4 regions of the Halomonas sp. IOP_6 genome follow, and region 1 is predicted to be linked to each of the others. Evidence: predicted binding sites of a transcription regulator. Region 1 holds the regulator's gene; each other region holds the start of a gene.
The links. Region 1 encodes LexA, which represses DNA repair genes until DNA is damaged. Its sites were predicted from a motif close to TACTGTNTANNTANACAGTA; they were not measured.

Region 1 (7,447 bases):
TTGACGCAAATCGGCCAATGTCTCTGCTGCTATTTCTAATAACTGATCATCTAGCCATTCGCTGAAACTATCTTCATCGAGTGGGCTGGTACCGCTGGCATCCAGCATCAAACGACCAATGCGGCACCAGCCAGTGTCGGTAGCCGTAACGGGAAGCGCTAAGAACAAACTGCCGCGCCGCGATGAATGAGAGCCGGTATCGAGCCCTGGATGAGGCACGACGCTGTTCTGATTAACGATGCAGGGCGGCTGGGGATAGCGTGCTTCGCAGCGTAAGCCTAGATTGTCGAACATCAACATGTCGCCATTTACCGGTGCGAGCGGGGCGTTAATACCGAGACTGGTGGCAATCTCTTGATGGGTAGCCTGATGGCGCGCCTCCCCATGCACCGGCAGCAATGTTTTCGGCCGAACCCATTGATACAGTTTTCTCAGCTCATCTTCGGCAGGATGCCCAGTAGCGTGTAATTCTGGGTGGTTCATCTCATCGAAAATTGACACCCCAAGCTGCACTAGGCGTTTTTTCAGTTGTTCAATAGGGCGCTCGTTGCCTGGTATGGCTTTGGCAGAAAAAATGATGCTATCGCCTGGCTCAAGATCCACAAACGGGTGCCTCCGCTGCGCTAAGCGTTGTAGTGCTGCACGTGGTTCGCCTTGGCTGCCCGTCGCAATAATCACCACCTCTTCTGGCGGCAGGTAGCCTAAGTCATGGGGCGGTACTAGCGGCGGAAAGTCGTCTAGATACCCTAGGCCCTTCGCGACACTCACCATGCGTTCCATTGAACGGCCCATCAGACTGACGCGTCGGCCGCACTGTTGGGCAGCAATCCCAATCGCTAATACGCGGGCGAGGTTGCTGGCAAAACAAGATACCACCACGCGGCCTTTGCACTGCTTCAAGGTGTGAGCGAGTGCTTTTGCAACATCGCCTTCACTGCCTGAATGGCCGGGCATCGGGGCGTTAGTGGAGTCGCCTACGACGAGGTCGATAGGCGCGAGCGCACGAAATTGAGCAGCGTTAATGGGCGAACCAATTAACGGGTTAGGGTCTAGTTTCCAGTCCCCGGTGTGTAGCACGCGATAGTCGCCTGCCTGCATTAGGATTGAGCAGCTTTCAGGAATCGAATGGGTAACTTGAAGGTAACGCAGCGTGAAGGGGCCGAGCTCCATTGCATCACCCGGTTCCACAACGTTTATAGCGGCGCTACTAAGCTGATGTTCTGCAAACTTATGGCGCAGCAATCCCGCCGCTAACGGCGTTGCAAAAATAGGGCAATTCCACTTAGGCCAGAGCCACGCCACGGCGCCAATATGATCTTCATGGCCATGGGTAATGTAGAGTGCCTTTGGGGTAATGTTGAGTGCTGCTAATGTATCTGTATTGGGCACCTGCAGTGGAGAATTAGGTAGATCTTGGCGAATCATCATGCCGCAGTCGACGGCGATCCACTCATCATCGTATCCATACAGCGTAAGGTTCATTCCAATTTCACCACACCCACCTAGCGGCAGTAGGCGCAGGGGAGGGCGACGGCGGGGACGAAGTTGAACGCGTGGTGGGTGCATCAGTAATGAAAAGCCTAAAAAGTAAGGCCTTAACTATACGGGAAGGCAGGGGCGGGTAACAATCATCGTGGCATTTGGCTGCGGTGCTTCCTTGATAAGCATAAGGTACACTATTTCGCCTATATACCGCTTACCTACCGCTGGTAGGTGCTTGTCGAACGTGCCGTTAAAATATGTCAAGAGTGTTTATTTATGTCTCATTATTACCGTTTGGTGGTTTCTTGCCCTGATCAAGTGGGCATTGTGGCGCGTGTCTCAAGCTTTATTGCTCAACAAGGTGGTTCTATCACTGAAGCAAGCCAGCATTCTGATCTTGAGACTGGCCGATTCTTCATGCGATACGAAATTTTGGCAGATTCGTTGGGTATGTCGGCGGAGGCGTTACGTAGTGCGTTTGAGCCGGTGGCTAAAGCCTTCAATATGCAGTGGTCGCTCGTCGATACTCAAAAGCGTAGGCGTGTGGTGTTGATGGTGTCGCGGGAGTCTCACTGCCTGGTTGATCTGCTTTATCGTTGGCAGGCTGGGGAGCTTGATTGCGATATTGTCGGGGTTATTTCAAACCATGAGGATATGCGATCACTCACTGAGTGGTATGGCATTCCTTACCATCATGTGCCCGTAGATCCTGATAACAAGCAGGTTGCTTTCGAGCAGGTGCAAACTCAGATTGATAGCGCAAGGGCTGACTGCGTTGTGCTGGCACGTTACATGCAGATTTTGCCACCTTCGCTCTGCTCACGTTACGCGGGACGGGTGATTAACATCCACCATAGCTTCTTACCCTCTTTTGCCGGTGCTAAGCCCTATCATCAAGCTTACCAGCGTGGCGTTAAGCTAATCGGTGCTACCTGTCACTATGTCACTGAAGAACTGGATGCTGGGCCGATTATTGAACAAGATATTCATCGGGTAAGTCATTGCCACACGCCAACGGATCTCGTGCGTTTTGGGCGCGATGTCGAAAAAGCGGTATTGGCGCGTGGTTTACGATGGCATTTAGAAGACCGAGTATTAATCCATGGCAATAAGACCGTGGTGTTCAGCTAAGCATGTTGTTTAGATACGCAGAGTTTTTAGTCAATTCAATTTTACAGCTGGCTTGTCGTTAGCTGACGGGTAGATAGGGGCATCCATGTCTTTCGCGCAAAGTGTTTTAGCTCCCTGGGCATTGTTGCTGACGTGGTTGGTATCGTTGAGCGTACTTGCATGGATGATATGGCTGCGCCCTTGGCGAGTACTGATAGGCGATGTGGCTCTTCAGCATCGGTGGTTAGCCGCGACGCTCGCTGTAGTGTTGATGTGGCAACTGCGTGCTCAGGCAGTCGATTGGCTAACCCTGCACTTAGTATTCACTGTCTTAATGACGTTGGTATTCAAAATGCCTCTCGCATTAATCAGCAATGTGCTGATTAATGTTGCGATGTCAGCTATTGGCCGCAACGAATGGGTGTTACTAGGCGCTAATGTATTGGTAACCGGCATTGTACCTGCGGTCATTACCGGTTTGGTATGGCGATGGGTAGATCGGCGCCTGCCGGATAACTTGATGATCTTTCTATTCGTATGCGGCTTTTTTGGCGCAGCGCTGGCAACACTGGCAGGAGGGTTGTCGGCGGTCTTGCTAATCATGGTGGCGGGTACCGACTCTGAAGCTGTGTACTTAGCCCAAGAGTATGCGCGCTTCTTACCCCTGTTAATGCCCTCCGAGGCTTTCATCACAGGGATGTTGCTCAGTATTTTATTGGTGTATCACCCGAGTTGGGTAGCTACGTTTAATGATCGTCGCTATATAGACTCTCAGTAACATTGCGATAGCCGGTGAGTATCTCTATCGAGTGCCTCACCGGCATTTACACTTACTCGCTTATCCCAGTGCTTGGCCGTTACCGCCACGTATGACACCAACTCCCACCCCTTCGATATCCAACTGCTGCGTGCGTAGGTCAATTTCTATGGGCGCAAAGTCGTTGTTTTCAGCAATCAGCGTCACCGTATGGCCCTGTCGTTTAAAGCGTTTTACAGTTACTTCATCTTCTAGCCTTGCCACCACAATCTGGCCATCACGAACCCGGTCGGTGCGATGCACGGCAAGAAGGTCGCCTTCCAGTATGCCAACATCCTTCATTGACAAGCCTCGCACCCGAAGAAGGTAATCCGCTTTGGGGGTAAAGTATTCAGCGGGGAGTGGGCAATAACGATCAATGTGTTCCGCTGCTAGAATCGGGCTTCCTGCGGCCACTTCGCCAATGACAGGTAAGCCATTGGGTAGTGGTTCTACGTTGGCGGCAGGCGCTGTTGCCGAGACATCACTGACATCCTGCGGTTCCTGATTAGGCAGTCGAATCCCCCGCGAGGTATTGCGAATGATGCGGATGGCACCTTTACGCTCAAGCGCTCGTAAATGCTCTTCAGCAGCGTTAGGGGAGCGAAAGCCTAGCGCTTTGGCAATTTCTGCGCGGGTTGGCGGATAGCCAAATTCAGACATCGTTTTAACAATAAAATCAAAAACATGCTGTTGACGAGCAGTAAGTGGACGCGACATAACAAACTCCAAAAAATTAAACAAGACAGTGGCTACATGTCGGCTTAAACAGTATGTGGTTAAGTATACAGTATGTTGCTCTGTCCAGTACATGCTAGAGCGTTTCGCTATGGCATGGGAGTCGTTATGCGAATGGTGTCAGGAGTGGAGATAAGAACGGTAAGTCTGAGGGGCTCTGTCGACGGAGCGTCTGATGGCAGGCGTTTGAATAGGGGCCTAGGGTGTATTTGAGCGTTGGGTAAAAAGCTAAAGATAAGTGATTGAGCCAAATAGCGTTATGGCATAGTATTTAACGATGTTTTAAACACTCGTTTTCTGGAGGGCGCTATGGCGCAATCTGATACGGTAACACGTATCCTCGATACCGCTGAGGTGCTGTTTGCCGAGCGTGGTTTTGCCGAAACATCGCTACGCAATATCACCAGTAAAGCGCGGGTCAATTTGGCGGCTGTCAATTACCACTTTGGTTCTAAAAAAGCGCTTATCCAAGCGGTGTTTGCGCGCTATTTAGACCCCTTCTCGCAACGTTTTCATACGGCGCTTGATGAGCTGGAAGCGCAGTACAACGGTGATGTGATTCCGCTTGAAGTGCTGTTGGAAACAATGGCAAGCACGGTGCTGGCAGTGCCTGCTGAGCGCAATAGCCTGAAGGTGTTTATGCGTCTGCTAGGGTTGGCGTATAGCCAGGCACAAGGGCATTTACGCCGTTATATCCAACAGCAGTACGGAGACGTATTTACCCGCTTTACTGAACTCGTGCGCCAGGCAACGCCAGATTTACCTGATGCTGAGCGTTTTTGGCGACTGCATTTCATGTTGGGCACCGTGATTTTTACGCTGTCGGGTCTAGATGCGCTGCGAGACATTGCTGCGAAAGACTATAATGAGCAAGTAACCGTCAGGGATTTGGTAAGACGTTTACGCCCTGTCGTGGTTGCTGCCATGAATGCTCCGCTACCGCCTGCTGCTGATGAAGGACATTATGCGAACGCCCACGCTAGCTGAACTACCCCCGCAGAATGGTGGTTGGATAGACATCAATATCAAACAGCAGCAGCTATGCTGGTGGCAAGGGCGTACGCTGCAGTACACGTGCTCTGTATCCACCGGTGAGAAAGGTGTAGGACAGCAGGAAGGTAGTGGTCAAACCCCCCTGGGATGGCATTATATCCGCGCATCGATAGGGGGCGGTTTAGCTGATAATGCTGTTTTTCGGGGGCGACGGTGGACTGGGGAGGTGTTTACGTCGGCGCTTGCGGCGGAATTCCCTCATCGTGATTGGATATTAACGCGCATTTTGTGGCTCTGTGGTTTAGAGAGAGGAGTGAATCGCGGCGGGGATGTCGACACTCAGCGTCGCTTTATCTACCTTCATGGCACGCCACCTGATCAACCGATGGGTGTGGCTGCTTCACATGGGTGTATTCGGTTGCGCAATGACGATCTGCTTTATCTTTTTGAGCATGCGCCGCCGGGCACACCTGTTTGGCTTCATAATGGCTAAGCGTAGGCAGCTTATTATTGATTTTTTGACACGAGAGATTGATCAACTAAAATTGACGGCCCTTTTGTTGGATCCATCACAATGACTCAATCTTTAGGCCCGGTCATGCTTGACCTTGAAGGGCCGCGATTAACCAAAGCTGAAAAACATCTTTTGATGGACCCTGCTGTGGGCGGTGTCATTTTATTCGCTAGAAATGTCGAGAATGCTTACCAGGTTAGAAAGCTTTGCAGTGATATTCGTCGTGTTCGCGGCGAGCTGTTACTTGGTATTGATCAAGAAGGCGGTCGCGTTCAGCGAATTAAAGAAGGCGTTACTCGCATGCCAGCCATGGCACGCATTGGTGATCAATTCGCTGAGGATTCGGCATCCGGTCTTGCACTAGCAAAAGATGCGGGTTGGTTGCTGGGGATGGAAATGGCTGCTTGCGGTCTGGATATCAGCTTTGCGCCTGTTTTAGATGTCGAAAGTGGCATCTCTAGCGTTATCGGTGATCGTAGCTTCAGCACCGACCCTGCACACGTCGCTGCGCTGGGTCAGTGTTTTATCAACGGTTTGCATGAAGCGGGTATGGCGGCGGTAGGTAAGCATTTTCCTGGCCATGGTGGCGTTGCCGCTGACTCCCATGTGGCGTTACCTGTGGATGACCGTCCGCTGGCGCTTATTAAACAGCGCGATCTTGTTCCGTTTAGCCAGCTTGCTACTCAGCTTGATGGTGTTATGCCTGCCCATGTTATTTATAGTGCGTTTGACTCACGTCCTGCTGGCTTCTCACCTAGCTGGTTGGGAATGTTAAGAGAGTCCCTGGGGTTTAAAGGTTGTATCTTTTCAGATGATTTAAGCATGGCGGGTGCTCATGAAGCGGGTGACCCGAAGGAGCGCGCCAGTGCTGCCCTTGCCGCAGGATGCGACATGCTATTGGTCTGTAATGACCGCTCTGCAGCGTTAGACGTTGTTGAAGCATGCCAAGGATTACACAGCAAACGACCAATCAAGCTACGCTATGGGCGAGCCCGTCCAGATGTGGATGCGCTAACGGCGCTTGGCCGCTGGCGTCGTACCCATGCCAAATTAGAAGCGTTGGCGAACTAACCCCATCTTTTCTTAAATTATTTCGTTTTTAAGTCACTGACTAGTTAACCTCTTCTTGGAGTAACCCGATGTCCAAACTGGATAAAGAGGCGCTTGAGTCGCTTGACTCAATGCGTGAGCTGATGGATAACGCTGACTGCTTAATTTCTCAAGAACAAGTTGAGCGCGCACTGGATCGAATGGCCGAGGCAATTAGCAAAGATCTAGGGGATAAGTTGCCGGTTTTTTACTGTGTTATGAATGGCGGCTTGATCACTACAGGGCACCTGCTAACTCGATTAGGTTTCCCTCTTGAGGTTGATTATCTGCACGCGACCCGCTATCGCAATGAGTTGCGTGGTGGCGAACTTTTTTGGCGTGTTTCTCCAGAAATTCCCATGGCAGGGCGCCACGTAGTCATCGTCGATGACATTCTTGATGAAGGCTCTACGTTAGCCGCTATTCTTGCCTACTGCGAGGAAGCCCAAGCGGCGAGCGTTACAACGGCCGTGCTGGTGGATAAGCAGCATGACCGTAAAGCGGTGCCTGGCTTAAAAGCCGATTACTGTAGCCTAGAGGTTGCAGATCGTTACGTGTTCGGCTTTGGCATGGATTATAAAGGCTACTGGCGTAATGCCCCTGGAATATTTGCTCCCAAGGGCATGTGATGTTCTGGCCTAGCGGGGCGAGAAGCGCCTGGCTAGGCCTGTCTCCGCAATCATTCGGGTTGATATCTCTTCTACTGAAAAGCGTGTCGTATCGAT
Region 2 (7,447 bases), on a different contig from region 1:
ACGCCAACGTAGCTGCAGCCGCTAACAACGGTTAGGGCAACGGAAAGAGTAATGATACGAGTCAATTTTTGCATTTGAGCCTATTCTTCACTATCGTGGTTTCGGTCGATCATACCCGACCTAACCTGTTACTGCGAAGAGCAACCATGGCCGATCAGAACCATGAACTGCGCAAAGCCGGGCTGAAAGTGACCCTGCCGCGCGTCAAGATCCTGCAGATTCTCGAAAATGCTTCGGGTCAACACCACCTTAGCGCAGAAGAAGTGTACAAAACACTGATTGATGCGGGCGAGGATGTTGGCTTGGCTACCGTGTACCGCGTGCTGACTCAGTTTGAATCAGCAGGCTTGGTGATCCGTCATAATTTTGATGGTGGCCACGCGGTGTTCGAGATGACTCAAGAAGACCACCACGACCATATGGTGTGTTTAGAAAGTGGTGAAATCATTGAGTTTGTCGATGAAATCATCGAGCGACGTCAGCAAGAGATCGCCGAAGAGCACGGCTATGAACTTGTGGACCATGCCCTGGTGCTTTACGTACGCCCCCGTGGGTCGGACGTAACCCGACAGGACAGCGGCCCCACAAATAAAAAATAGTCGCGCTAAATAAAATGCCTCTAGGGTGCGAGTGATGACTCATTCGCGCCCTAGGGGCGTTTTTTATAGTATGTGGCGTTTGCTAGCGCGTTATCGATTGAAAAAAAGCGTTTAGTGCGGTGGCCGTTGGCTAGCGTGCAGCATTTCGCGGGCGTGGGCGAGTGTTTGGTCAGATAGCGTTACACCGCCCAGCATGCGGGCGAGCTCGCTAATCCGACCACGCTCGTCTAGCAGGGCCATATGGGTCAGCGTGCTATCTCGTTTGGCACGTTTTTCAATATGCAGATGCTGATGCGCCTGAGCGGCGACCTGAGGCAGGTGGGTGACGGTCATTACTTGACCGTTTTCGCCGAGCTTGCGTAGCAGTTGACCGACAATTTCGGCCGTCGCTCCCGAGATACCCACGTCCACTTCATCGAAGACCAGGCTGGGAATAGTGGAGTGGGAGGCGGCCACCACTTGAATAGCAAGGCTGATGCGCGATAATTCACCGCCCGAAGCCACTTTGGTTAGCGGCCTAGCAGGCTGGCCTGGGTTCGCGCTAATCAGGAATTGGACGTGGTCCAGGCCTTCTGGCGTAGGCGTTTCACGCGGGGTAACGTCCACGTCAAAACGTGCTTTACCCATGGCCAAGAACCCTAGCTGTTGTTGTACTTCTTTGCCCAAGCGAACGGCGGCTTTTTGTCGCGCCTCGCTTAGTTGTTTGGCATCGCTGCGATAGCGCTCGCGGTATTCAGACACTTGGTTGCTTAACGACTCCAGGTCGTCGTCGCTGGCTTCTAGCAGTTCGACTTCCTGGCTGAGCCGGGCATGCAGCGCGCAAATCTCTTCCGGGGCAACGTGATGCTTGCGGGCAATACGGTGGACATCGCCAAGCCGTTCTTCTACCCAGGCTAGGCGTTCCGGGTCTAGTTCGGTAGTACTGGCAAGACGATTTAGCTCGCTTGAAGCCTCCTCTACTTGAATGCGCGCATCGCTAAGCATGGCCAAGGTATTGGCCAGTGTGCCTTTGTCACTGCCGGGTAGCGCGCTTAAATGGGCATAGGCTTGATTTAACAGCGACAGAGCGCCACCTTCATCGCTCGCGCAGCAATCGGCGGCAAACTGGGTTTCACGCAGCGTCTCTTCCGCATGGGCGAGAGTATGCTGCTCTTCTTCTAACGTTTGCAGCTCACCCTCTGCCAGTCCCAGTTGATCTAACTCTTCTACTTGGTAGCGCAGCAACTGCCGCTTTGCCTCAACTTCACTGCCTTCTTCGCTGAGTTTTTTTAATCGCCGCCGGGCGCTGCGCCACTCGCGGAAGGTTTCAGCCAACTGCTGGCTACGCTCACGTAGCCCGGCATAATCATCTAGCAGGGCGAGATGGGTTTCTTCACGCATAAGTGCCTGATGAGCATGCTGTCCATGGATTTGAATCAGCTGCTCGCCCAGCGATTTTAGGTCGGCGATGGTGGCAGGGTGGCCATTGATCCACGCTTTGGAGCGACCGCTGGCTGTAACCACACGGCGCAGCAAGCACTCTTCAGCAGGCAGCTCGCGAGCAGTCAACCACTCTGTGGCAGCGGGTAGATGTTGAATATCAAAACGAGCGGAAAGGTCGGTGCGCTCACGCCCATGGCGCACGCTGCCAGCGTCGGCACGCTCACCCAAACATAGGCCAAGTGCCCCGAGTAAAATCGATTTGCCTGCCCCAGTTTCCCCGGTAATCGCCGTCATACCACGGGTTAGGTCGAGTTCAAGGCGGTCAACAATAGCGTAATCTTGGATTGCTAGCTGCGTGAGCATAAGGCCTCCTGAGGCGGTGCGGCACAGAAGCTGGATACTTATCCAATAATTGTTGTTTTATACAGTAGTCTATAACTCACTTCAATGCCCCTCTTGAGATGGCTTTTATGGCCCCCATATAGCGTCCATACGTGGTTAATACTCGTTACTTAACCGAGGTGGCCGTTAATGCCACCGCTGCATACTTTTCAGGAGCTAGGCATGGCAAAAGAACCGCAAACCCCATTAGAAGATGAGTTGGCCCGCCAAGAGCAAGAAGCGGAAGTCACCGAGCAAGCGGCTGAAGAGCGCCTGGTCGAGGGTGAGCTGGAAGGCTTGATCGAGGAAGACGCTGCGTTAGAGGGCGGCGTGGGAAACCCAGAAGCCGATATGCTAGCCGCTCAGGTGGAAGAGCTTGAGCAGAGCTTGGCGGAAGCTAAAGACCAAGCGCTACGTGCCGCTGCTGAAGCTCAAAACGTGCGTCGCCGAGCTGAGCAAGAAGCTGAAAAAGCGCGCAAGTTTGCTTTAGAAAAATTTGTTAAGGAGCTATTGCCCGTTGTTGATAGTCTGGAAAAAGCCCTAGAGAGCATGGAAGACGGAGCCTCTGACGTACATCGTGAGGGCGTTTCCATGACCCTCAAAATGCAGTTAGGCGTATTGAATAAATTTGGCGTGGAAAGCGTTGAACCCCAGGGTGAGCCCTTCGACCCGCAGGTTCACGAAGCGATGGCGATGGTGCCGAATCCCGAGCTTGAACCCAATACCGTCATGGACGTGATGCAGAAGGGTTATTTGCTTAACGGCCGCCTAGTTCGCCCCGCGATGGTGGTAGTTAGCCAAAAAGCCAATTAAGCATTGGCTGACGCAAAGCAAAAAAAAGCCCCTTGAAATGCTGCAAGCGGCCCCCAAATAAAGGGCAACCCGCGGGAAAACCCGCAAACGCTTTAAATTTCAAAAAGCAGATTTTTTGACATCAGCTTTCAAACATCAGTTTTGTAACAACCGAATTCGAGGTTTTTGCTATGGGACGCATTATTGGTATCGATCTGGGCACCACCAACTCTTGTGTGGCAGTGCTCGATGGTGACAGCGCTAAAGTCATTGAAAATGCCGAAGGCGGCCGCACTACGCCTTCCATTATTGCTTACACCGACGATGGTGAGACGCTGGTAGGCCAGGCGGCAAAACGTCAGGCCGTCACCAACCCTGAGAACACCCTTTACGCGATTAAGCGCCTGATTGGCCGTCGCTTCAAAGATGATGTCGTACAAAAAGACATCAAAATGGTGCCTTACAAAATCGCCGAAGCCGATAACGGTGATGCCTGGGTTGAAGTAAAAGGCAAAAAAATGGCGCCGCCGCAGGTAAGTGCGGAAGTGCTGAAGAAAATGAAGAAAACTGCCGAAGACTACCTCGGTGAAGCGGTAACTGAAGCGGTCATTACCGTACCGGCGTACTTTAACGACAGCCAGCGCCAGGCCACGAAAGATGCGGGCCGTATCGCCGGTCTTGATGTTAAACGCATCATTAACGAGCCGACCGCTGCTGCATTGGCCTACGGTATGGACAAATCCCGTGGTGATAAAACCATCGCGGTATATGACCTGGGTGGCGGTACTTTCGATATCTCTATTATCGAAGTGGCCGACGTTGACGGCGAAACCCAGTTTGAAGTGTTGGCCACCAATGGTGACACCTTCCTGGGCGGCGAAGACTTCGACTTGGCGCTGATCAACTACTTAGTTGACCAGTTCAAAGCGGACAGCGGTATGGATCTGTCTGGCGACAACCTCGCTATGCAGCGTCTGAAAGAAGCGGCTGAGAAGGCTAAAATTGAGCTTTCCAGTGCCCAGCAGACAGACGTTAACCTGCCGTACATCACCGCTGACAACACTGGCCCGAAACACCTTAACGTGAAGGTGACGCGTGCCAAGCTGGAGTCGCTGGTTGAAGATCTGGTACAGCGCTCGCTCGACCCGTGCAAAATGGCGCTGAAAGATGCTGGTTTGTCTGCATCTGAAATCGACGAAGTGATTCTGGTCGGTGGCCAGACGCGTATGCCGATGGTGCAGAAGAAAGCCGCTGATTTCTTCGGTAAAGAAGCGCGTAAAGACGTCAACCCAGATGAAGCGGTTGCTGTTGGTGCGGCGATTCAGGGCGGTGTTCTTGGCGGCGACGTAAAAGATGTACTGCTGCTGGACGTGACGCCGTTGACCCTGGGTATTGAAACCCTGGGTGGCGTAATGACGCCGCTGATCGACAAAAACACCACCATCCCCACGAAGAAGACGCAAACCTTCTCCACGGCGGATGACAACCAAACGGCAGTGACGATTCACGTCGTTCAGGGTGAGCGTAAGCAAGTCTCGCAGAATAAATCGCTGGGTCGTTTTGATCTTGCCGATATTCCGCCAGCGCCGCGTGGTGTGCCGCAGATTGAAGTGGCCTTCGACCTGGATGCCAACGGCATTCTAAACGTGTCGGCCAAAGATAAGGCGACCAATAAAGAGCAGTCTATCGTCATTAAAGCGTCCAGCGGTCTCACGGATGAAGAGATCGAGCAAATGGTACGCGATGCGGAAGCTCACGCGGACGAAGACAAAAAGTTCGAAGCGCTAGTGCAGCTGCGTAACCAAGCAGATGGCATGATTCACGCCACTCGCAAAACTGTGCAGGAAGCCGGCGATAAAGCGACCGATGACGAGAAACAAGCCATCGAGACCGCGATCAGCGAGCTGGAAGAAGCAGTGAAGACTGACGATCAGGACAACATCCAGCAGAAGCTGGACGCGCTGACCGAAGTGTCTGGCCAATTGGCGCAGAAAATGTACGCCGAGCAGGCAGAAGCTGCTCAGCAGGCGGACGGTGAAAGTGCTGAAAATGCCAGCACCAAGCCAGAGGATGACGTGGTTGACGCTGAGTACGAAGAAGTCAACGACGACAAAAAGAAACAGTAAATCACCTCTATCTGCTAAGGAATGCGGTGGCGCGGGAGACAACTCCCGCGTTGCTGTTTCCGAAGTAGACGCCTAATTAAGTGCGTAGCTAACCAGGAGGCGTAGGACCCATGTCCAAACGCGATTATTACGAAGTCCTGGGTGTCGAAAAAGGGGCTGATCAGAAAGAGATCAAAAAGGCCTATCGCCGCTTGGCGCAAAAATTCCACCCTGATCGAAACCCGGACGATAACACTGCAGCGGAAAAATTCCGTGAGGTGTCAGAAGCGTACGAAGTCTTAAGCGATGGCGAAAAGCGCGCGGCGTATGACCAATTTGGTCACGCCGGTGTTGACGGCCAGGGCGGCGGCTTTGGCGGTGGCGGGTTCGGTGGTGGTGGCGCTGGCGACTTCAGCGACATCTTCGGCGATGTGTTTGGCGATATCTTTGGTGGCGGTGGTGGCCGTCGTCGTGGCCCTAACGCCCCCGCGCGTGGCAGTGATCTACGCTACAACTTAGAGCTGGATCTGGAAAACGCCGTTTCCGGCACAACCGTTGATATCCGCGTGCCACGCCATATCGAATGTGACCGCTGCGATGGTGAAGGTGCTGAGCCTGGTTCTAGCAAAGAAACCTGTCCCACGTGCCATGGCCACGGCCAAGTGCGTATGCAGCAAGGCTTCTTCGCGGTTCAGCAAACTTGCCCGACCTGTCACGGCAGTGGTCAGCACATCAAAGTGCCGTGCCACAAGTGTAACGGTGAAGGCCGCGTGCGGGAAACGCGCACGCTATCGGTGAAGATTCCGCCGGGAGTGGATACTGGTGATCGCATTCGTCTGAATGGCGAAGGTGAAAGTGGTATTAACGGTGGCCCGCCTGGTGACCTGTATGTTCAGGTGTCGATCAAGCCACACCACATCTTCCAGCGTGATGGCAAACACCTGCAGTGTGACGTGCCGATCAACTTTGTTGATGCTGCATTAGGTGGGGAGCTAGAAGTACCCACGTTAGATGGCCGTGTGAAGTTGAAGATTCCACCGGAAACTCAAACCGGTAAACTCTTCAGGCTGCGCGGTAAAGGTGTGAAGCCGGTACGCGGCGGCGCCCCTGGCGACTTGCTTTGCAAAGTGGTGCTGGAGACGCCGGTCAATCTCAATGACGAGCAGAAAGACCTGCTTCGTCAGTTGCAAGAGAGCTTTGACGGCAGCAATAGTCACAGCCACTCGCCGAAGAAAACAGGTTTCTTCGACAGTGTGAAGAAGTTTTTTGAAGAGATGAAGCCGTAACGGCGATTCACTTCACAGCACATCAGCGCCCCGATACTTTCAAGTTTCGGGGCGTTTTTGTTGATTGCTTATCGCTAACTCATTGTGTTGCATAGTGTAAAATAGCGGGTCTGATGGGCTTATCGTTTAATCGCTAACCGATACCCTTTTAAAGCGTGGATTATTTGCACATAACTTATTTGCACATAAGGACGAGGGCAAATGCTAGCGGATGAAGAGTCTCGCTCTGGGTTGGGCATTGGGCTGCGGGTGCTTTCCGGCGTGCTGTTTACCGGTATGTTGGTGTGTATTAAAGCGGTGAGTGACGAGGTGCCGGTAGGGCAGTCGGTGTTTTTCCGCTCGCTATTTGCGCTGTTGCCGATTGTTGTTTTTTTGATGCTTCGTCGCGAGTTTCCGCAGGGATTGGCGACGCGCCGTCCACTGGGGCATGCGTTGCGCTCGGGGCTTGGGGCAGCGGCAATGTTCGCATCGTTCGCGGCGGTGGCCTTGTTGCCTGTCGCGGAAACTACGTTGTTAGCCCAGCTGACGCCCGTGTTTATGGCGTTGGGTGGTGTCTTGCTGCTGGGGGAGCGTTTCTCGCTTTATCGGGCGGGCGCTATTGCGTTGGCGTTGGCTGGGGTGGCGGTGCTGGTGCTGCCAGGGCTTGAGGCCAGTCGCGAGCAAGGGCAACTGGCTGGCTATGCGCTAGGGGCGCTGAGCGCGCTGTTAACTGCTGGAGCGCTGCTAACCGTACGGCGCATTTCACGTACCGAAACAGCCGGTTCCATTGCCTTCTACTTTATTCTGGTCTCTGCGCTAGCGGGGTTGGCAACGCTGCCCTTGGGCTGGGCACCACTAAACGGTGATGTGGTGTGGTTGTTAG
Region 3 (7,447 bases), on a different contig from region 1:
AGGCGTTTTGAACGTAGGCCACCGTCATCCTAAAGTGGTTGCTGCGGTGAAAGCCCAGTTGGATAAGGTCATGCACACCTGCCAAACAGTGATGCCTTATGAAGGCTATGTAAAAGTTGCTGAAAAACTTAGCCACCTCGTACCGGTTCGCGGCCACGCCAAAGTAATGCTGGCTAACTCCGGTGCAGAAGCGTTGGAAAATGCCGTTAAAATTGCCCGCGCTGCCACCGGCCGCTCTAACGTCATTTGTTTTGACGGCGGTTATCACGGCCGAACGTTCTACACCATGGCCATGAACGGCAAAGTAGCCCCGTATCAAACCGATTTTGGCCCGATGCCTGGCACGGTATTCCGCGCGCCTTATCCGGTGTCCTACCACGGTGTCAGCGAAGACGAAGCCCTTCGTGGTCTGAAAATGACCCTGAAAACCGACGCCAACCCAAAAGACACTGCCGCGATTGTCTTGGAGCCGGTGCTTGGCGAAGGCGGTTTCTATCCTGCATCGAAAAGCTTCCTGGAGAAGATCCGCGAAATTTGCGATGAGCATGGCATGCTGATGATCATCGACGAAGTGCAGTCTGGCTTTGGCCGAACCGGCAAAATGTTCGCCATTGAGCACAGCGGCGTTGAGCCGGACATCATGACCATGGCGAAAAGTATGGCTGACGGTATGCCAATCTCTGCGATTGTTGGCACCGACAAGGTTATGGATGCCTCTGGCCCCAACTCTTTGGGCGGCACCTATACCGGCAGCCCCACCGCCTGCGCCGCAGCACTGGCCGTGTTGGAAGTATTCGAAGAGGAAAACATTCTTGAGAAAAGCCGAACGCTGGGTGAAAAGCTAGCGGCTCGTTTTGGCGAGTGGCAAACCAAGTTCGACTGCATTGATAATGTGCGCAACATGGGCGCTATGGCGGCATTTGAACTGGTCTCGAATAAAACGGATCGCACGCCCAATCCAGAACTTGCCGCAGCGCTGTGTAAGAAAGCCCGTGAGGAAGGGTTGATCCTGCTCTCCTGCGGCATGTACGGCAATACGATTCGCTTCTTGATGCCCGTCACGATTGAAGACAGCGTCCTCAACGAAGGGCTGGATATTATTGAATCCTGCCTGGAATCGCTGGTTTAAGGGGCTCTGATTCAAAAGGCCTATAACAGCTCGTAGCGGGGGTCTTTTGCCATGGCCGGAAAACAGTTCCCGACTTTTCCGGCATTCCCACCATCCTTGGTGGTCAGATGGCAAAAGTAGCGCCCAGGGATGGGGTTACAGCGCCCCCGCCTAGGGCTGTTTCGGCCATGCCAGCTCTCTACTTACCGAGGGCGTCGATCGCCTTCGAGGAAATTAGCTGTAAAAACCGCTTTTCCATGAGTCTCAAACGACCACTTCATCACATCGCTTAAAGCGGCCATCACCGCATCGAATTCCCCGAACACCTGGGTACTCATTCGATTAGGGTGAACTTCTAACCCTGTGGCTTCCAAACGTTTTACCACCTCTTTCACCACTGGCTTAAAATCATCGGCCAGCGGGTAATAGCTTAGCTGTACGGAAAGATACATCCTGCCTCCTTATGCGCTTTATGCGCGCTTACTGGCTCCCTGTGAAAAGCGCTGCCATGCCGCCAATATGGCCGCCCGCGTTTCATCAGGATGCTCCATAGGGAACATGTGAGTACCGGGAACCTCGCTGATAGCTAACCCACGACGCTGAAGCCGCTTGACCCGTGTGGGAGTGAGTAAATGCGACTCCTTCCCTGCCACCAAGTGGATCGGCACACCGACTCGACGTGGCAATCCCGACAGATGATCCGGCAGGTGGCGAAATATCTCCACCTCAATACCTGGGTCAAAGGTTAGCTCAGCGCTACCGTCATCCAGCAAGCGCGTGCCTGCTTCAATGTAGTCGTTCAATGCCTCTGGGGTAAAGCGGCGAAATAACCCACGGCGGCGCAGCGAGTCAGCCATGGCTTCTCGACTAGGCCACACACTGCGCCGCCCCTGAGTTTTACCAGCAGGGGTGATGCGGTCCATAAAACCAAATCGCTTCGCCGCTTTCATCACCCAGGCATCCGGCCCCAGCATCAACGGAGGGTCAAGCATAATGACGCCGCAGAAGCGTTCTGGCTGTTTATCTGCCGCCATGGCCATCAGCGTACCGCCTAACGAGTGACCAACACCCAATAACGGTGTGTCTGTAACCGGCAAGTAGCTCAACAGTTCATCGACTAAATTGCCCCAGTTATGGTTCACCGGATAATCCGGGTGATGACCCAATCGGTCCAACGGATGGAGGTCAAACGACTCCGCCAGCGGCTCCAGCAGCGTGCGATAGCTTAAGCCAGGAAAGCCATTCGCATGGGCAAACACTAAACGAGGGCGTTGGGTGGCATGGGCAGACATGGTTAGCTCGCAGGGTAAGAAGACAGGAAAGCAGCGTGGCAGCAGCACCCACGCTAGCTAGCAAATAAACAAACTATCATACGTCTGTTTTAACGCGCCTTTGTATGAGCGTCAATCGACATAAGTATTAACAGGCTAATTAAAACAGCGAGAGTTGTTGAACCGTGGCTTCTTCTGCCAAACGATAGCCCACGCCTAATAGCCGAACTGGCCTCTCCCCTCGCGCCCAACCAATAGTTAACAGGGATTCGAATTGATCCAGGTTAGGTGCGGGGTCGGCGTGTTCAACCGTGGTTTGGGTAAAGTCGTTAAATTTTACCTTTACCATTAACCCGCGCACGCCGGGCGCTGGGTCTAGTCTGGCATAGCGCTGCTCTAAGTCGTTGAGTAGGTCGGGTAATTGTTGGCGACAGGCTTCCAGAGAGGGTAAGTCTTGGGAGTAGGTTTGCTCGGTGCTGATCGATTTCCGCTCACGATGGGTTTTCACTGGCCGCTCGTCGCGCCCAAAGCTAAGCTCAAACAGTCGATGACCGAAACGGCCAAACTGTTCGACCAGCTCAGTGAGCGGGCGAGCCCGCAAATCCGCACAGGTTTGGATACCCAACCCCGCCAATTTTTCAGCCGTGCGTGGCCCTACGCCGTGAATTTTCTTGACTGGCAGTTGCTGTACAAAGCCATCGATATCGTTCGGCGTGATCACAAACAGACCATCGGGCTTGCGCCAGTCGCTGGCAATTTTGGCAAGAAACTTATTGGGTGCGACACCTGCCGAGACGGTAATGCCTACTTCCTGCTTAACCCGTTGGCGAATCGCTTCGGCCATGCGGGTGGCGCTGCCGTTGCACAGGGAAATATCAGTAACGTCTAAAAAGGCTTCATCTAGCGAGAGCGGTTCAATCAGTTCAGTCACATCGCGATAAATCGCAAATACTTGACGCGCCACCGCTTTGTATTTGGCCATATCACCGCGGATAACGGTCAAATGTGGGCAGCGTTTGAGTGCTTGCGCCATGGGCATGGCCGAGTGGATGCCAAATTCGCGGGCGGGGTAATTACAAGTAGCGACAACCCCGCGCTGCTCAACGCTGCCGCCTATCGCAATCGGCACATCGTTAAGCGCTGGGTTGTCGCGCATTTCAACCGCTGCGTAGAAGCAGTCACAGTCGCAATGAATAATTTTGCGCACAGGTTGCCCTTGCCTCCGCCCTTACCTGTAAATAATCACAGTTTACCACAAGCGCGATGTGAGCTATTACCGCCGTGATGGCTTACTTTTCAGCTTGGGCAAATCAAGTACCGCAAAACGTTCTTAATACCTGCTCGTTTTCCGTTGCGGGAGCTGCAAGGCGGCGTGCTTCTGCGGATTCATCAAAGGGCTGGGTGACCACAGCAAGTAAGCTGTGAAACGGCGCAAAGTCGCCCTCGTAAGCCGCATTGATAACTTCCTGAATTCGGTGGTTACGGGGAATCACAACTGGATTAGCACGCCGCATGGCGGCTAAGCGCTCGCTGTCTTGGCTGGCAACCTGTACTGCTTGCCACTTATCTAACCATGCCGCCAACTCATTGGGTTGGGTCGTCAGCGCCAGCAGTGCTTCCTTATGCGTTTCACTTGAGGTGCTGGCGAAGTGTGTCAGCGCATCAAAGGTAGCGGTCATATCCATCCGCCCCTGGTGCATCTGACTTTCCAGCATCTCCATTAGCGTTACCGCTTGGTCGCTGTCTGCTGCAAGGCCAAGCTTATCCGCATGCAGGCGGCGCTGCTCGGCATCAAACAGTGGCCCAAAGCGGCGGATGATATCGGTGGCCTGCTCGACGACGGTATCGCCCTCTTCGCGCATCAGCGGCAGCAGCGTCTCGGCAAAGCGGGCTAGGTTCCATTGAGCAATGGCGGGCTGGTTATCAAAGGCATAGCGCTTGCCTTGATCAATCGAGCTGTAGACTTTTTGCGGGTCAAACTGCTCCATAAAGGCACAGGGGCCGTAATCAATGGTTTCTCCGGCAATGCTGCAGTTGTCGGTATTCATCACGCCATGAATAAACCCAAGGCTCATCCACCGCGCCACTAGCGCCGCTTGGCGAGCAACCACCGCCTCTAACAAGGCTAAATAAGGATCATCTGCACTAGCGGCTTCGGGATAGTGGCGCTCAATCACATGGTCGGCCAGCGCTTTCAGAGCAGCTTCATCTCTGCGTACCGCAGCAAATTGAAAGGTACCCACACGAATATGACTGCTTGCCACGCGAGTAAATACTGCGCCGGGCTCAGGCAGTTGGCGCACGACTCGCTCGCCGGTAGAAACAGCGGCTAACGCACGGGTGGTGGGTACGCCCATTGCAGCCATAAATTCACTGACCAGATACTCCCGCAGCACCGGCCCCAGCGGCGAACGCCCATCACCACCACGGGAAAATGGCGTGCGCCCGCTGCCCTTGAGCTGAACATCGCGCCGTATGCCGTTCTGGTCGACGACCTCCCCCAGTAACAATGCGCGGCCATCGCCCAACTGCGGTACAAAGTTACCAAACTGATGCCCAGCGTAGCCCAGCGCCCGTGGCTCTGCGCCCGGCGGCAGCTGATTGCCACTAAACCACTGGGCAAGGGTGGCATCATCAGGCTTACTCTTCAGCCCTGTCTTAACTCCCAGCGTTTCTGCCAGGCGCTCATTAAATACAATCAGCGCGGGCCGGCTCACTGGCGTGGGCTGACAGGCCATCCACAGTGGCTCGGGAAGCGTTGCAAACTGGTGTTCAAATGACAGCACGGGCGACTCCGCTGTTGGTGACAATCGTTGCCTAATACCCTAGCACTTTAGTCAAGTAAACGCTGCTGCAAACAGCCGACAGCATGCTCTAACACTGGCGTTAACGGCGCACGCCACTGATGGGTTAATAGCGCATCGGCGCGAGTGACGCCCAGCGACAGCGAGGCCACCGGCAAACCCATGGCGTGGGCATCACGGCAGAAGCGGTAGCCGGAATACACCATCAACGAGGTGCCCACAGCCAACACGGCATCGGCGTTTTGCAGCCCTGCTTGGGCAGCCAAGCGCCGCGCTGGCGGCACCACATCGCCGTAATAAACAACCTGGGGCTTTAAGATGCCTTGGCAGCGCGGGCAATCCAGCACCTTAAACGTCGAAAAATCGGTTTCTAAATCCGCATCGCCGTCGGGCGCATGGTGGGCACCTAGCGCTGCAAAGCGCGGGTTCATCCTGGCCATTTCGCTGTGCATGGCGTGACGCATGAGTTGATAACCGCATGTCATGCACGCCACCATGTCTGCTCGCCCGTGCAAATCAATCACCTTGCTGGAACCTGCCCGCTGATGCAGACGGTCTACGTTCTGTGTCACCAGCAGTTCCACGTAGCCCATGCTTTCAAGCGCCGCTAGTGCACGATGCGCACCGCTCACTTGGGCTTCACGCATAGCTTTGAAACCGATCAGCGCCCGCGCCCAATAACGCTGGCGTACGGCAAGTGAGGCCATAAAATCGCCATGCTGTACCGGTGGCGGTCGCTTCCACTGCCCGTCGGCATCGCGGTAATCAGGAATGCCGCTGTCGGTGCTTACTCCCGCACCAGTAATCACCCACAGTTTAGGGTGGCGCTCAATAAACTCCGCCAGCGCTTCCCCCGCCTGCGCGATGCTATCTATCATTTCCACGGCCTGTGTCAATGGATCACCCTATGCAACACTGCGACAAGTAACCGATACTGTATGACAATAAAGGGTCATGCAATATGCCCTCGTTATTCAACGTAAGGAGTGTCTCATGCAGTGGGATCACGAGATTATCATTGTCGGCGGTGGCATGGTGGGTGCCGCGCTAGCGGCCCGATTAGGACATACCGGCATGTCGGTTGGGCTGGTAGAACGCGGCAGCGCTCCCACCCCGCTCAGCGGCGATTATGACCTGCGCATCTCCTCACTTAATGCCCGTTCGCTGGCGTTTGTAAAAGCGAGCGGCACCGTGCTTCCCGAAGAGCGCTGCTGCCCGTTTCGCCATATTGATGTCGCCAATCAGGATGGCTCCGGCCATTCGCTGTTTTCTGCCCAGGACAGTGGCATGGATGACTTCGGTATTTTTATCGAAAACCGTACCCTGCAATATGCGTTGTGGCAACGCTTAGAGAATCTTCCCAGCGTGACCTGCTACACCCAGTGCGCACCGCTCAGCACCATGGCGGCCAGCACCGGCCGCATGCTGGAGCTAGATAACGGCAAAACCTTAAGTGCCCGTTTGATTGTTGGCGCAGATGGCGCGCATTCGACGCTACGAGAACTTGCTGGCATTACCGTTAGTAGCTACGACTACCATCAGCGGGCGATGATTATTAACGTGGAAACCGAGCTCCCCCAACAGGATATTAGCTGGCAGTGCTTCACCCCCACTGGCCCGATTGCCATGCTTCCCTTACCAGGCCATCGTGCATCGCTGGTGTGGTATGACAGCGACGAAGCCACCAAAGCCCGTGAACAGCTCTCCAACGACGCCCTAAAAACGGCCATTGAAACAGCCTTTCCCAAGCGGCTAGGCAAGCTAACCCGTGTGGTCGCAAAGGCGAGCTTTCCAATTAGACGCCAGCACGCCAAACGCTATATCGGTAAGCGCTTAGCCCTGATTGGCGATGCCGCCCACGTGGTGCATCCGTTGGCAGGCCAAGGGCTGAATATTGGCCTGCACGATGCCGATACCCTGGCAGAGCTGATCATCAAAGGCCGCGACCCAGGTGACTCTATCAGCCTGCACCGCTTCGAATGCCAGCGCCGCTTGGCCAACCAAGCCATGATTGCCGCCACCGACAGCTTCCATCACTTGTTTACCGGTGCAAAACCGCTACGCCAGTTGGGTGATCTCAGCCTGCATCTTGCCGAACGCGTACCGCTCGCCAAACGCATGATGATGCAACAAGCTAACGGGCTGAACCCCTTTAAAGTGCGCTAAAGCCGACTACGCTATGAGGGTGGCAACGCAGCCGTTGCCAACAATAATCATAACAATCCCTCATTTAAGGAAGGCGTATGGTTCTCAAGCAACGACAC
Region 4 (7,447 bases), on a different contig from region 1:
CGCGCCGCTAGTCAGTGTCAGCAGCGCGACGGTAAGCATTAAGCGTATTAGCGCCATTTTTCCACCTCCGGCAGAATGCGTTCACGAACGTCTTCCGGCGACACGTAACCTTTGTGGTGGTAGCGAATGACACCGTCAGCATCAACCAAGAAGGTTTCCGGTGCACCGTAAACCCCCAGATCAAAGCCAAGGCTACCGTCTGGATCAAACACATTAACTTCGAAGGGATCACCAAACTCGCTCAAGAACTCCAGCCCTTTTTCGCGAGTATCTCGATAGTTAATGCCGACCATGCGAATGCCCTGATCAGCCAACTCCAGCAACTGCGGCATTTCCTGCTTACAAGCGGGGCACCATTCGCCCCATACATTTACCAGGGTGACATCGCCAGTTAACAGGGTTTGATCAACTTGGCGATTTTCATCGCGCAGTGTCGTGGCTTCAAACGTAGGAAACTGCCTGGCCATTAGCGCCGAGTCGCGGTGCGAAGGGTCGCGCCCTAGCCCTTGATAAAGGAATAAGGCAATCCCCAGAAAGCCAATCGGTAGTAGTAAAAGCAATAGACGACGTGTCATACCATAGCTTCCTTCGACGTTGCAGACTCAGACGTTGCAGAAGCCGGGCTAGCAGGCGCTTTGCGCGATACGACACGACGGTACCGCTTATCAACTATCGCCAGAATGCCACCGAAAGCCATCAACAACCCACCGAGCCATAACCAGCGTACAAACGGTTTGTATTGAACACGCATCGCGTAGCTACCATCGCCAAGGTCTTCCCCCATGGCGACATAGAGGTCGCGGAAAAGCCCGGGACGAAGCGCCACCTGGGTCATGGGCATTCTGGTAGCGAGATAGAGGCGCTTTTCTGGGCGCATCACAAAACTGCGTCCGGAGTCGCCGCGCTGCACTTGAATGATGGACGTGTCCGCCAGGAAGTTCGGGCCGCGGCGATTGGTCAGTTCCGTCATGGTGAATTGATACCCCGCCACTTCAACAGTCGTGCCCGGTGACATCCGCACGTTGCGTTCGATGTTGTAATTGGAAACAACCGCCACGCCAACAATGGTAACCGCAATGCCCACATGACCAAGCACCATGCCCCAATACGCTAACGACAGCTTGCGCAGCCCAGCCAAAAAGGAGCTGGCATGGCGGACTTTATCGAGCACGTCACGCACGATAGGCAGTACGATCCAGAGCGCCGAAATAATGCCTAAAGAGACCCACAGATTCCATTCGCCGCCATATAGCAACGGCATAGCACTTCCCAGGACCAGCGCAGCAGCGCCTGACAGCCAAAGCTTACGCCACAGTTCACTGGCATTCATGCTTTTCCAGCGAGCGATCGGACCAAGTCCCATAAACATGCACATCACCACCGTTAGCGGTACAAAAAGTGCATTAAAGTACGGAGGCCCTACGCTGATTTTACCTAACCCAAGGGAGTCCAAAATTAGCGGGTAGACCGTCCCTAACAGTACGGTGACCGTCATAATGACCAGTAGAATATTATTGACCAGCAACAACGAATCACGGGATAACCAATTAAAGCCGACTTTGTGGCTCACACGGGGCGCGCGCAGCGCAAATACCAGCAGCGAAAGCGTTACGGTAATCGCCAACAGCATTAAGATAAAGAAGCCGCGGGAAGGGTCGTTAGCAAACGCGTGCACTGAGGTCAGGACGCCTGAGCGCACCAGAAACGTGCCCATTAATGACAGCGAGAAGGTTGAAATAGCCAGCAGTACTGTCCAGCTTTTAAACGAACCGCGCTTTTCAGTGACCGCCAACGAGTGCACCAGCGCCGTTCCTGTTAGCCAGGGCAGCAGTGAGGCGTTTTCAACCGGATCCCAGAACCACCAGCCGCCCCAGCCCAGCTCGTAATAAGCCCACCAACTACCTAGCGCGATGCCTACGGTTAGAAATGCCCAGGCCACATTAGTCCAGGGACGTGCCCAACGGGTCCAGGCAGCGTCTAAACGCCCACCTAGCAACGCAGCAATGGCAAATGCAAATACCACCGAGAAACCGACATACCCCATATACAGCATCGGGGGATGCACAACCAACCCGAAGTCCTGCAGCAGTGGATTAAGATCAGCCCCGTCTTGAGGCATATTCGGCAGTAGCCGCTCAAATGGATTGGAGGTCATCAAGATAAATAGTAGGAAGCCAACGCAGACCATCCCCATGACGCCTTGCACTCGCGCTACCATATCGCGAGGCAAATCACCGGAAAATACCGAAGCGGCATACCCCCAACCAGCCAGCATTAAGCTCCACAATAAGACCGAGCCTTCATGATTTCCCCACACGGCACTAAACTTGTAGTACCAGGGCAGTAGCGAGTTAGAATTGTTGGCGACGTTAGCAACGCTGAAGTCATCCAGCAGGTAACTGGCCGTTAGGCACAAATAGGCAATGGCAATAAAGAAGAACTGCCCTGTTGCCATGGGCTTGCCATAAGCCATCCATAGTGGACGCCGAGTAGCTGCCCCCGCCAGCGGCATCACAGCTTGTATCACGGCCATTAAAAGGGCAATGACCAGAGCAAAGTGGCCGATTTCAGGAATCATTTTGATGAACATGCGCGCTCCGAATTAGCAGTGGGCATAACCGCCTGCTTGACACGATAAGACATTAATAATCGCTTGCTTGGGGGGTGCCTTCCTGCTCCAAACGCTTACCCACCTCAGCCGCTTTTGCCTGATAATCTGCCGGGGAGTAACCTGCCTCTTCTAATGCTTGCGCCACTTCGGGCGGCATATAATTTTCATCGTGGCGGGCTAGGACTTTATCGGCATATAAGCGCCCATCTGTCTGAAGTTCTCCTACCACGACCACCCCCTGCCCTTCACGGAAAAGATCCGGCAGAATCCCGCTGTAGTAGACCTCCAAATCATCGACGTAATCCGTCACGGTAAACTCAACATCAAGGCTTTCAGGATCACGCGACACTGACCCCTCTTTAACCATTCCGCCCGCGCGAATCTGGCGTTCCATGGGTGCGTCGCCCTGAGCAATTTGCACCGGGCTAAAAAATAAATTGATGTTGGAGCGCAGCGCATAAAGTGTCAGCCCCACCGCTATCGCGGTTAATGAAACCAACCCTAAAATAACGAACAGCTTCTGTTTACGTTTAGGCGTCATTACGAACGTCCCTTTGAGCAGAGTTAACCGGTGCTTGCGCGGCCTGGGGATGGGCATTTTGGCGGCGCACACGGCGCTTCACGCCTTTCAGCAGTTGGCTGCGCTCGAGGCGCGCATGCCAAACTATCACCAGCATCAACAACGCAGTAATGCCCCAAGCAGCCCACACATAAAGCCCGTGGCCACCCATGGCAAAAAATTCATTAAGTGAGGAAAAAGCCATTATCTCACCTCCTCTACTAGCTCTTGCACCCAGCGCTTATTGGTTTCACGGCGCAGTATTTCACTGCGCGTACGCATCAGGGTTAACGCTATAAAAAAGCAGTAGAAACCGAGTACCATAATGAGCAGCGGTGCCCACATTTCCATGGGCATTGCCGAACGTCCGGTAATCGTAAACGAGGCAGGCTGGTGCAGGGTGTACCACCAGTCCACCGAATATTTGATGATCGGAATATTAATCACGCCCACCATCGCCAGCACTGAGGCTGCACGAGATCCGCTATCGCGACTACTGAAAGCGCCGCGCAGTGCAATGACACCTAAATACAAAAACAGCAAAATCAGCATGGACGTTAAACGCGCGTCCCACATCCACCAGGTTCCCCAGGTAGGCACGCCCCATACTGCGCCTGAAAAAAGTGCTACAAAGGTCATCGCCGCACCTAATGGCGCCATCACGGTGGCAGCCATATCGGCTACTTTGATTTTCCAGACCATAAATACCAAGCCTGAAATTGCCATTGAGACAAAAATGGATTGTGCTAGGAAAGCGGCAGGAACGTGGACATAGATAATCCGAAAGCTATTGCCCTGCTGATAATCCGCGGGAGCAAATACCAGCCCCCAAACGCTTCCCAGCAGTAACAGGAGCACCGCCGCTGCCCAGAACCAGGGCTGAAGCTTGGCGCTAATCGCGTAGAACCACTTGGGTGATCTCAGTTTATTTATAAAGGCCCACATGGTGTTTTCGTCCTTTAACCGTTGATGCTGATGCGTAGCGAGGCGGCAATAGCCCAAGGTGCTAGCATTAACGAAATCGCTAAAAGTGCGCCCAAAATAGCCAGATGCGCCGCGATACCATCGCCTAAAATAGCGGCCTGCACGGCGCCAGCACCAAAAATAAGCACTGGAATATAGAGCGGCAGCACCAGCAGTGACAGCAATACACCGCCGCGAGCTAATCCGACGGTCAGCGCGGCGCCAATCGCACCAATCAAGCTGAGGCTTGCGGTTCCTAATGCCAGCGATAGCGCTAAAACCATGTAACTACCGGCAGGAAGTGCCAACATGATACCTAAAATCGGCGCCATAAGTGCCAAAGGCAGTCCTGTCAGCAGCCAGTGAACAGCAACTTTGGCAAGGCTAAGCGCCGCCAGCGGCTGAGGGGCTAACAGTAGCTGCTCCAAACTGCCGTCGTCGTAGTCGCTCCGGAACAGACTATCCAGAGAAAGCAATGCCGCTAGCAATGCCGCCACCCACAGCAACCCAGGCGCTATTTCTGCCAGTAACTGGGGATCAGGTGAAATGCCGATCGGAAAGAGCGTAATCACTAAGGCAAAAAACACCAATGGGTTAAGCACTTCACCACGACGACGTAGCAACAGCGTTAGATCTCGCTTAAAGGTGGCACTAATGGCAACCATGAGCCCACCGGAGGGCGCATGCATCGACATTTCTGGGATGCCTGTCGTGGCGTGTGAGCTTGGCAACACTGTCTCCTTCTACCCCAGTTGAACGCGCCTAAGCACGGATGATGCGGTTAACTCATGATGTGTCGTCACTAACACACAGCCTCCCGCGTTGGCATGCGCAACAAGCTGCGCTTCTAGTGCTGCCACTCCGTGGCGATCAATTGCTGTAAAAGGTTCATCCAGGACCCACAATGCCCGCTTAGTAAGCGTCAGTCTCGCAAGGGCAATTCGCCGCTGCTGTCCAGCAGAAAGCTGCCCTGCGGGTACATCCTCAAAGCCACTCAGCCCAACCTGTTCCAGCGCTTTTTCACGCTGACAATCGTCGCCTTTTTCGCCGCTAAGCGCTTGGTACCACGCTAAGTTTTCCAGCGGAGAAAGACCCGCTTTTATGCCAGGGGCATGTCCTAAATAGAGTAGATTGGCGAGAAAATGTTCACGCACCTTGCGCATTGAGTCGCCATTCCAATAAATGTCGCCATGGTAGTCGCTCAACTGGCCTGAGAGAATTTTCAACAGTGTCGTTTTTCCGCTCCCGTTAGGGCCTTCGATGCGCACTATTTCGCCACGTTGAATATCAAGATCTAGCCCCTCAAACAGCCAACGATCATCGCGTTCACAGGCTAGCTGTCGGGCTTGTAGGCAGAGGCTCAAGGATATCTCCAGGCACGTAGATTTTGCGTCGAACTCTACACGGAAAGCCCCTTTCTCGCCAGTCGCTCTCTGCGGTCTGGGGTCGCATCACATTTCAACCAATCTTCGCTTAAGAACAATAGACAATGCAGAGCACTAGCACTGTATGCAAAAACAGGTCTATACTACAAACACTGTATGAAAAAACACTACCGATTATAAACACAGCAATCTGCTCAATTACACGCCTAGGGAGCGGGCGCTGCATTGGAGAAAACTGCATGACGATGACAATGCCAACACCCTTGAACATAACTCAACATGCGCTATCTCAAACAGCGTCGAATACAGGTCGCCCTATTTATTCGGCACCTCGTGTAACGCGGCGCAACACGTATGCGCTTCGCGTGCGTGGCAACAGAATGCGTGAATGCAATCTATTCGACGGCGATGTCATCATTATTCGCCGTTATCAGCACGGTAGCCATCAAGAAACCGCTATCGCGACGATTAACCAGCGAGAAGTTGCCCTAAAGCAACTTTCAATTAGTCGACTTGGCGTTCACTTATGGCCCGAAGATGCAGCCATGCCTGCCGTCTTCCTGCATAATTGTGATATTCAAGTGCTGGGAATGGTGATGGGCGTCGAGCATGGCGCTAACAACACTCGGCACCACTAATTCGCCACCCGCTTTAGGGAGCATCGATTGCGTTACCGAGTTCCAGACCTAGCACCCGCCACATGGCATACCGCTGAAATTGAGGTTGAAAAAAGTCGTTTCCTCACGTGGATATGCCATGCACCCAGCACAGCTGACTATTATGCAATGCTGCAGGCAGCAAAAACCGCTCATCCCAACGCAAGTCATCACTGCACGGCCTTTATTGCGGGCCCGCCAGGAGAGCAAACGCACATAGGGTTCTCTGATGATGGTGAACCCGGCGGCACAGCAGGCAGACCCATGTATCAAGCCTTGCTCGGTAGCCAGATGGGTGAAATAGGCTGCGTGGTGATTCGTTACTTTGGCGGCACCAAGTTGGGCACTGGTGGTCTTGCCCGGGCTTACGCACAGTCGGTTAACGCTGGGATTGAAACATTACCTACACGCGAAGTCGTCGAACGGGATAACTACCAACTGCGTGTCAACTTTGCCCATGAAGCAGTCGCGCGCGCTTGGTGTGACGAGCAGAAAATCCCCATCCAACAGGCAGAGTACGATGGCAGCGGCGTATGCCTCACGATTGGCTGGCCAAGAGATGAGGCCTTAAATTTCGCTACGCTTGAAAATCGCCTAAAGACAGCACTCGATATTCAAAAAGTGCCGCCACAATAAGATCATTGGTATCTCTGACAAAAAAACGCGACTTACGCGAGCAATTGCTCGGTAAGCCGCGTTTTAGTCGCTAACCATCACGTAACAATAACTGCGCAATGGCACTGCTAGCGGGTTCTAACCTAAATATTTAATCATCACACCCGCCGCAACGGCAGAACCGATAACACCTGCCACATTAGGGCCCATGGCATGCATCAGCAGGAAGTTATGCGGGTTCGACTCCAAGCCAACCTTATTAGCCACTCGCGCGGCCATCGGCACTGCCGAAACACCTGCGGCACCAATCAGCGGATTAATCGGCATTTTGCTGACCAGGTTCATCAGCTTCGCCATCAACACGCCTGCGGCCGTGCCAATACCAAACGCCACAATACCCAAGCCCAAGATACCCAGCGTTTCGAATGCCAGAAAGCTATCTGCCATCAGCTTGGAACCAACCGATAGTCCTAAGATAATCGTCACGATATTGATCAGAGCGTTTTGCGCTGTATCCGATAAGCGCTCAACCACACCGCACTCTCGCATCAAATTACCAAAGCAGAACATCCCTAATAGCGGCGCTGCATCAGGCAGGAAAAGCGCGACGGCAATCAATAACATCAGCGGGAAAACGATCTTTTCCAGCTTGGATACC

Region 2: a site for LexA is predicted at 2,432-2,451, ahead of recN (DNA repair protein RecN). Genes of this name have one in related genera too.
Region 3: a site for LexA is predicted at 3,610-3,629, ahead of dinB (DNA polymerase IV). Genes of this name have one in related genera too.
Region 4: a site for LexA is predicted at 5,669-5,688, ahead of K7H08_RS04320 (LexA family protein). Genes of this name have one in related genera too.

The regions. Positions count from the first base shown of each region.
Region 1 covers NZ_JAIRBO010000015.1:32,064-39,510, reverse strand. Annotated here, with positions in the region: gene K7H08_RS17855 (ribonuclease J) at 1-1,482, opposite strand, end outside; gene purU (formyltetrahydrofolate deformylase) at 1,759-2,613, shown strand; gene K7H08_RS17845 (energy-coupling factor ABC transporter permease) at 2,699-3,370, shown strand; gene lexA (transcriptional repressor LexA) at 3,431-4,108, opposite strand; gene K7H08_RS17835 (TetR/AcrR family transcriptional regulator) at 4,436-5,113, shown strand; gene K7H08_RS17830 (L,D-transpeptidase family protein) at 5,091-5,612, shown strand; gene nagZ (beta-N-acetylhexosaminidase) at 5,694-6,704, shown strand; gene K7H08_RS17820 (hypoxanthine-guanine phosphoribosyltransferase) at 6,773-7,351, shown strand; gene ppsR (posphoenolpyruvate synthetase regulatory kinase/phosphorylase PpsR) at 7,361-7,447, opposite strand, start outside.
Region 2 covers NZ_JAIRBO010000006.1:231,129-238,575, forward strand. Annotated here, with positions in the region: gene K7H08_RS13175 (outer membrane protein assembly factor BamE) at 1-74, opposite strand, end outside; gene fur (ferric iron uptake transcriptional regulator) at 147-599, shown strand; gene recN (DNA repair protein RecN) at 711-2,384, opposite strand; gene grpE (nucleotide exchange factor GrpE) at 2,586-3,215, shown strand; gene dnaK (molecular chaperone DnaK) at 3,386-5,320, shown strand; gene dnaJ (molecular chaperone DnaJ) at 5,431-6,585, shown strand; gene K7H08_RS13205 (DMT family transporter) at 6,787-7,447, shown strand, end outside.
Region 3 covers NZ_JAIRBO010000002.1:101,973-109,419, reverse strand. Annotated here, with positions in the region: gene gabT (4-aminobutyrate--2-oxoglutarate transaminase) at 1-1,129, shown strand, start outside; gene K7H08_RS04105 (YkoF family thiamine/hydroxymethylpyrimidine-binding protein) at 1,312-1,560, opposite strand; gene K7H08_RS04100 (alpha/beta fold hydrolase) at 1,579-2,400, opposite strand; gene dinB (DNA polymerase IV) at 2,540-3,586, opposite strand; gene K7H08_RS04090 (protein adenylyltransferase SelO) at 3,690-5,165, opposite strand; gene K7H08_RS04085 (NAD-dependent protein deacetylase) at 5,213-6,061, opposite strand; gene K7H08_RS04080 (UbiH/UbiF/VisC/COQ6 family ubiquinone biosynthesis hydroxylase) at 6,177-7,349, shown strand; gene K7H08_RS04075 (E22 family MetX-like putative esterase) at 7,427-7,447, shown strand, end outside.
Region 4 covers NZ_JAIRBO010000002.1:158,150-165,596, reverse strand. Annotated here, with positions in the region: gene K7H08_RS04360 (cytochrome c-type biogenesis protein) at 1-57, opposite strand, end outside; gene K7H08_RS04355 (DsbE family thiol:disulfide interchange protein) at 48-575, opposite strand; gene K7H08_RS04350 (heme lyase CcmF/NrfE family subunit) at 572-2,590, opposite strand; gene ccmE (cytochrome c maturation protein CcmE) at 2,643-3,152, opposite strand; gene ccmD (heme exporter protein CcmD) at 3,142-3,375, opposite strand; gene K7H08_RS04335 (heme ABC transporter permease) at 3,375-4,115, opposite strand; gene ccmB (heme exporter protein CcmB) at 4,130-4,828, opposite strand; gene ccmA (cytochrome c biogenesis heme-transporting ATPase CcmA) at 4,877-5,497, opposite strand; gene K7H08_RS04320 (LexA family protein) at 5,758-6,156, shown strand; gene K7H08_RS04315 (IMPACT family protein) at 6,184-6,810, shown strand; gene K7H08_RS04310 (sodium ion-translocating decarboxylase subunit beta) at 6,928-7,447, opposite strand, start outside.